Saccharothrix violaceirubra: one gene and its partner. The protein of the gene in region 2 interacts with the protein of the main gene of each other region in a pairwise test. Links are inferred from orthologs where the notes say so. Each region holds a gene or a part of one and is shown on either strand. Other genes may lie near its edges.

What was found.
Region 1: the proteins of rlmB (region 2) and F4559_RS01495 interact in binary tests that used the Escherichia coli proteins (3 or more experiments, as listed by UniProt). The link is inferred for Saccharothrix violaceirubra from one-to-one orthologs.

What each region holds. Positions count from the first base shown.
Region 1 is NZ_JACHJS010000001.1:287,298-290,475, reverse strand. The notes cover bases 178-3,045. They hold F4559_RS01495 (NAD(P)H-hydrate dehydratase), read right to left. Parts: upstream 2,375-3,045; coding sequence 980-2,374; downstream 178-979. Other genes in these bases: glmS (glutamine--fructose-6-phosphate transaminase (isomerizing)), read right to left, coding at 2,390-3,045; alr (alanine racemase), read right to left, coding at 178-922. Outside these bases: more of alr, read right to left, coding at 1-177; more of glmS, read right to left, coding at 3,046-3,178. UniProt on the Escherichia coli protein: Bifunctional enzyme that catalyzes the epimerization of the S- and R-forms of NAD(P)HX and the dehydration of the S-form of NAD(P)HX at the expense of ADP, which is converted to AMP.
Region 2 is NZ_JACHJS010000001.1:6,652,895-6,656,087, reverse strand. The notes cover bases 288-3,170. They hold rlmB (23S rRNA (guanosine(2251)-2'-O)-methyltransferase RlmB), read right to left. Parts: upstream 2,272-3,170; coding sequence 1,303-2,271; downstream 288-1,302. Other genes in these bases: cysS (cysteine--tRNA ligase), read right to left, coding at 2,276-3,170; F4559_RS30740 (MBOAT family O-acyltransferase), read right to left, coding at 288-1,187. In the rest of the region: more of F4559_RS30740, read right to left, coding at 1-287; more of cysS, read right to left, coding at 3,171-3,193. UniProt on the Escherichia coli protein: Specifically methylates the ribose of guanosine 2251 in 23S rRNA.

The DNA of each region.
Region 1 (3,178 bases), 6.4 Mb from region 2 along the record:
TGCAGACCCGTCCGACCACCGGGCGCCGGCGCCCGCGCAGCAGGACGTGCATGCGGTTGGACAGCCCGCGCGGCACGCCGTCGGCGTACCCGACGGGAACCAGCGCCACGGTCGTATCGGTCTTGGTGGTCCAGGTGAAACCGTAGGAGACCGAATCACCGGCCGACACCCGTTTGGTGAGCGCCACCGACGAGTGGAAGGACATGACCGGCCGCAGGTCGACGGCACCGGACACGGGGTCGAGCCCGTACAGGGCGATGCCGGGCCGGACGATGTCGAAGTGCAGGTCGGGTCGCGTCAGCAGGCCGGCCGAGTTGCACAGGTGCCGCAAGGGCTCCAGCCCGGCGTCGCGCGCCTGCGCGTAGGCGTCGGCGAACCGCGCGGCCTGGAGGTCGTTGGCCGGGTGGCCGGGCTCGTCCGCGCAGGCCAGGTGCGACCACACGGCCACGACCTCGACCTCGGGCGCCTTCGCGGCCCTGCGCACCAGGTCGGCCCAGTCCTCGGGCCGGCAGCCGTTGCGCGACAACCCGGTGTCGATCTTGAGGTGCACGCGGGCCCGCCGCTTGGCCACCCGTGCGGCGGCCTGGACGGCCTCCAACCTGCGCACGGAGGACACGGACAGGTCGATCCCGGCCGAAATCCCGGCCGAGTAGTCCACGGAGACCGGGTCGAGCCAGCACAGCACGGGCACCTCGAGCCCGGCCCGCCGCAGCACCAGCGCTTCGCTCAACGACGCGGCGCCCAGCCAGGACGCCCCGGCCGCCACCGCCGCCCGTGCGACCTCGACGGCACCGTGCCCGTACCCGTCGGCCTTGACCACCGCCATGGTCGCGGCGCCGGGCGCGAGGGCGGCGAGCAGGCCCACGTTGTGCCGCAGGGCATCGAGGTCGACCCGGACTTCAGCATGAAGGTGAGCAGCCATAACTCCTTCATGTTGGCACACCGCGGGCCCTCGACCGCCCTGACGGCGCACCCGCCGCTACTCCGAAGGCACGAGGGCGCGCACCGTCCGCACGGCGTCGGGCACGGCCGCCAGCAGGCTCGAAGCCGGGATCGGAGCACCCGATGCGGCCAGGTCGGCGGCCAGCGTGTGGACGTGGGCGGCGCCGGCCGCGGCCAGGAGCGGGTCCGTCCCGGACGCCAGCAGGGCGCCGATCAACCCCGACAGCACGTCCCCCGACCCCGCCGTCGCGGCCCACGACGACCCGGCCCGGTTGACCAGCGTGCGCCCGTCCGGCGCGGCGATCACGGTCGCGTGGCCCTTGAGCAGCACCACGGCGTCGAACCGCGCGGCGGCCCGCCGCGCGGCACCGACCCGGTCGTCGCCGACCGCCCCGGCCAGCCGTGCGAACTCGCGGTCGTGCGGCGTCAGCACCAGCGGCGTCGCGGGGTCGCGCGCGTCGGACAGGGACGGGTTCGTGGCGAGGAGCGTGATCGCGTCGGCGTCGACGCACACCGGCACCCCCGCTTCGAGCACGGTCCGCAACGCGGCCTCGGCACTCGACCCGGTGCCCAGACCCGGCCCGACCACCCACGCCTGGACGCGGCCCGCGTCCGTGATCGACCCGGTGCAGATCGCCTCCGGCCACCGCGCCCGCACGGCCTCGGCGGCGGCACCGGCGTAGCGCACCATGCCCGACGTGCCGAGCACGGCGGCGCCCGTGGCGAGCACGGCCGCGCCCGGGTACACCGACGACCCGGCCGCCACCCCGGTCACGCCCTGCGTGTACTTGTCCGACGACCGCCCCGGCACCGGCCACAGCGCACCGATCTCGGCGGACGTCAGTTCCGACAGGTACGGCGAGTCCACCGACAGCCCGATGTCCACCAGCCGCACGTCACCGCAGTCGGCCAGGGCGTGCACCGGTTTGAGGCACCCGAACGTCACGGTCACCGCCGCCCGCACGTGCCGGCCCGACGCGGCACCGGTGTCCGCGTCGAGCCCGCTCGGCAGGTCCACGGCCAGGATCGGCGCCGTCACGCGCTCGACGTGCGCCACGGCGTCCGGGCGCAACCCGCCGCGACCGGACAGGCCCACGATCCCGTCGACGACCAGGTCCACCTCGGGCAGCAGGTCCACGACCCGACCACCGGCCCGGCGGAACGCCGCCAACCCGGCCCGATGCGCGCGTTCGGGAGCGAGCAGCACGGCGTACACGCGCACGCCGCGTCGGCGCAGGAAGTACCCGGCCCACAACGCGTCACCGCCGTTGTTGCCCGCACCGACGAGCAGACCGACCCGACGGCGTCCGTCCAGCATGGACAGCGCCACCGTCGCCGTGCCGAACGCGGCACGCCGCATCAGCACGGACTCCGCGACCGGCGCACGTTCCTCGGCGGCCCTGACCTCGGCCGCGGTCCACATCCCTCGCACGCCGGCCAGCCTGCCCTACTCCACGGTCACGGACTTGGCCAGGTTGCGCGGCTTGTCCACGTCGTACCCGCGCGACTTGGCGATCTCGGCGGCCAGCACCTGCAACGGCACGGTCGAGATCAGCGGCTGGAGCAGCGTGGGCACGGCCGGCACCTCGATCAGGTGGTCGGCGAACGGCCGGACCGTCTCGTCGCCCTCCTCGGCGATCACGATCGTGCGCGCGCCCCGGGCCTGGATCTCGGAGATGTTCGAGACCAGCTTGGAGTGCAGCACCGCACGCCCCCTGGGGGACGGCATCACGACCACGACCGGCAGGCCCGGCTCGATCAGCGCGATCGGCCCGTGCTTCAGCTCGCCCGCCGCGAAGCCCTCGGCGTGCATGTACGCGAGTTCCTTCAGCTTCAACGCGCCTTCGAGGGCGACCGGGTAGCCGACGTGGCGACCGAGGAACAGCACGGCCTTCGAGTCGGCCAGCGACCGGGCCAGCGCGCGCACGTCCTCGACCTTCTCCAGGACCCGTGCGACGGCGTCGGGCATGGCCTCCAGCTCGTGGAACTCACGGGCGACCTCGTCGGGGTACTTCGTGCCGCGCGCCTGCGCCAGGGCAAGGCCGACCAGGTAGTTCGCCGCGATCTGGGCGAGGAACGCCTTGGTCGAGGCGACGCCGATCTCGGGGCCGGCGTGCGTGTAGAGCACGGCGTCGGACTCGCGCGGGATCTGTGCGCCGTTGGTGTTGCACACGGCCAGCACGCGGGCCTTCTGCGCGCGGGCGTGGCGCACGGCCTCCAGCGTGTCGGCGGTCTC
Region 2 (3,193 bases):
GGGACCAGCATGGTGCCGATGATCGTCCACGCGGTGCCGAGGTCGGCTGAGCGGAAGAACACCCAGCCGAATGCGACAAGTACCACGGTCGCAATCCTGCGCACGATCGCGCGACTTCGGGAATCGGGTGCGGAATGCCATCCGAAACGGCGTTCGAGAACAAGCAGTGCACCGTGGAACAAACCCCATGCGAGGAAGGTCCAGTTCGCGCCGTGCCAGAATCCGGTGAGCACGAAAACGATCGCGAGATTGCGGTACGTCAACGCCGTGCCGCCCCGGTTGCCGCCCAACGGGATGTAGACGTAGTCGCGGAACCAGCGTGACAGCGACATGTGCCAACGCCGCCAGAACTCGGTGATCGTCACCGCCGAGTACGGTCGCGCGAAGTTCTCCGGCAACCGGAAACCCAGCATCCGCCCGAGCCCGATCGCCATGTCCGAGTAGCCGGAGAAGTCGAAGTAGAGCTGGAGCGTGTAGCCGATCGCGCCGAGCCACGCCACGGCGAACGTCATCCGGTCCGCCGGGGTGGCGAAGCACGCGTCGACCAGCGGCGCGATCGAGTCGGCGACGATCACCTTCTTGCACAGCCCGAGTGCGAACCGGGGGAACCCGGCCGCGATGTCGTCGAGCCGGTGCGTCCGCTCCTGCGGGAGCTGGTCGGAGATCTCGCGGAACCGCACGATCGGCCCGGCGATCAACTGCGGGAACATCGCGATGTAGGCGACGAACGAGACCGGGTCCTTGAGCGCGGTCCGCTCGCCCCGGTACACGTCGACCACGTACGAGATGTGGTGGAACGTGTAGAACGAGATGCCGATCGGCAGCGCCAGGTGCACGACGGGCAGATCGGCGCCGATGACCGACGCGATGGCGTGCAGCTGCTCGGTCGCGAACCCGAGGTACTTCCACACGACCAGCACGGCCAGGTCGAAGACGATCACCGCGACGAGCAGGTTCCGCCGCTCGTGGTCGGTCCGCGTCCCGCCCGGCTCCAGCCGCGCACCGGCCAGGTAGTTCGCCACCATGCACGCGATCAGCAGGAACGTCGTGCCGCCGGCACCGGTCGCGTAGAAGAAGAGGCTGGCGACCGCCACGACCCCGTTGCGCCACGACGGCCGGACGATCAGCAGGACCGCCAGCACGACCGGTAGGAAGAACCACAGGAACAGGGGCGAGGCGAACGACATCGCGGCTGACCTTAGCTGCTGGGAGACCGGGGTGTCCGGCGGTTGCCCGCGTTCCCCGGTTCCGGGCGGTGCGAGTCCTGCTCGGATTCTCGCACCCGCCCGGAATCGGTGAAGATCAGCCCCGCGCGTCCAGCCGGCGGCGCCGCGCCACCTCGGCCAGCACCACGCCCGCCGCGACCGACGCGTTGAGCGACTCGACACCCGACGCCATCGGGATCGACACGGTCTGGTCGCACGTCTCCCGCACCAGCCGCGAGAGCCCGCGGCCCTCGGACCCCACGACGACCACCAGCGGCCCGGTGGCCAGGTCGAGACCGTCGATGTCGACGGACCCGTCCGCGTCCAGACCGACGATCATCAGGCCGGCTTCGGCCCACTCGCGCAGCTGCCGGGTCAGGTTGGTGGCGATCGCGATCGGCACCCGTGCCGCCGTGCCCGCACTGGTCCGCCACGCCACCGCGGTCACGCTCGCCGACCGCCGCTGGGGCAGCACGACGCCGTGCGCGCCGAACGCCGCGGCCGACCGCACCACGGCACCGAGGTTGCGCGGGTCGGTCACGCCGTCCAACGCCACCAGCAGCGGGTGCGCCCCCGACTGCTGGGCGATCCGCAGCAGGTCGCGCGGCTCCGCGTACTCGTACGGCGGCACCTGGAGCCCGAGGCCCTGGTGCATCGCGCCACCCGTGATCCGGTCCAGCTCGCCGCGCTGCACCTCCAGCACGGAGATGCCCCGCCCGGCCGCGAGCTGCACGGCCTCGGCGACCCGGTCGTCCGCGTCGATGCCCAACGCCACGTACAGGGCCGTCGCCGGGATCTCCGCACGCAGGCATTCGACGACCGGGTTGCGCCCGGCCACGGTCTCCGGACCGTTCTCGGCCGCCTTACGCCGTTGCGTCCGGGCCTGCTCGGCCTTCGCACCGGCCTGCGCGCGCCGGTACGCCGGGTGGTTGGGCCGGTCCGACGCCTTGGGAGTCGGACCCTTGCCCTGGAGTCCCTTGGACTTCTGGCCGCCGGAACCGACGACCGCGCCCTTCTTCGAGCCGGGGTTGCGCATCGCACCCCGACGTCGTGAGTTTCCTGCCACGTGCTCAGTCGTCCTTCAACGTCCACAGCGGACCGTCGGGGGTGTCCTCGACGGCGATGCCCGCGGCCAGGAGCCGGTCGCGCAGGGCGTCAGCCCGCGCGAAGTCCTTCTCCTGCCGGGCCTGACGGCGCTGGTCGAGCAGTTGCTCGACCAGGACGGCCAACGCCTTGCGCCCGCCGCCGTCCGACGCGGTCCCGTCGGTCCAGCACAGCGGGTCGAGCCCGAGCACGCCCGCCATGGCGCGCACCGACTCGGCGGCCGTCCGCGCACCGAGGTCGTCGCCCGATTCCAGCGCGGAGTTGCCCTCGCGGACCCTCCGGTGGATCGCGGCCAACGCGCCCGGCGTGCCCAGGTCGTCGTCCAGCGCGGCGACGAACGCCTCCGCCAGGTCGCCCTCGCCGACCGCGCCGGTCCGTTCGACCACGCGGCGCAGGAACGACTCGATCCGCCGGTACGCCGAGACCGAGTCCTCCAGTGCCGCCTCGGAGTACTCGATCGTCGACCGGTAGTGCGGGCCGATCAGGTAGTAGCGCAGCTCGGGCGCGCGCACCCTGGTCAGCATCTCCGGGATCGACACCACGTTGCCCAGCGACTTGGACATCTTCTCGCCGCTCATGGTGACCCAGGCGTTGTGCATCCAGTAGTTCGCGAAGCCGTCGCCGGCCGCGCGGGACTGGGCCTGCTCGTTCTCGTGGTGCGGGAAGATCAGGTCGATGCCGCCGCCGTGGATGTCGAACGTCCCGCCGAGGTACTCGGTCGCCATCGCCGAGCACTCCAGGTGCCAGCCCGGCCGACCCGGACCCCACGGCGTCGGCCACGCGGGCTCGCCGGGCTTGGCGGCCTTCCACAGCGTGAAGTCGCGCGGATCCCGCTTGCCGGTCGCGGCCGACTCGCCCTGGTGCACCTCGTCGACCCGTTGCCC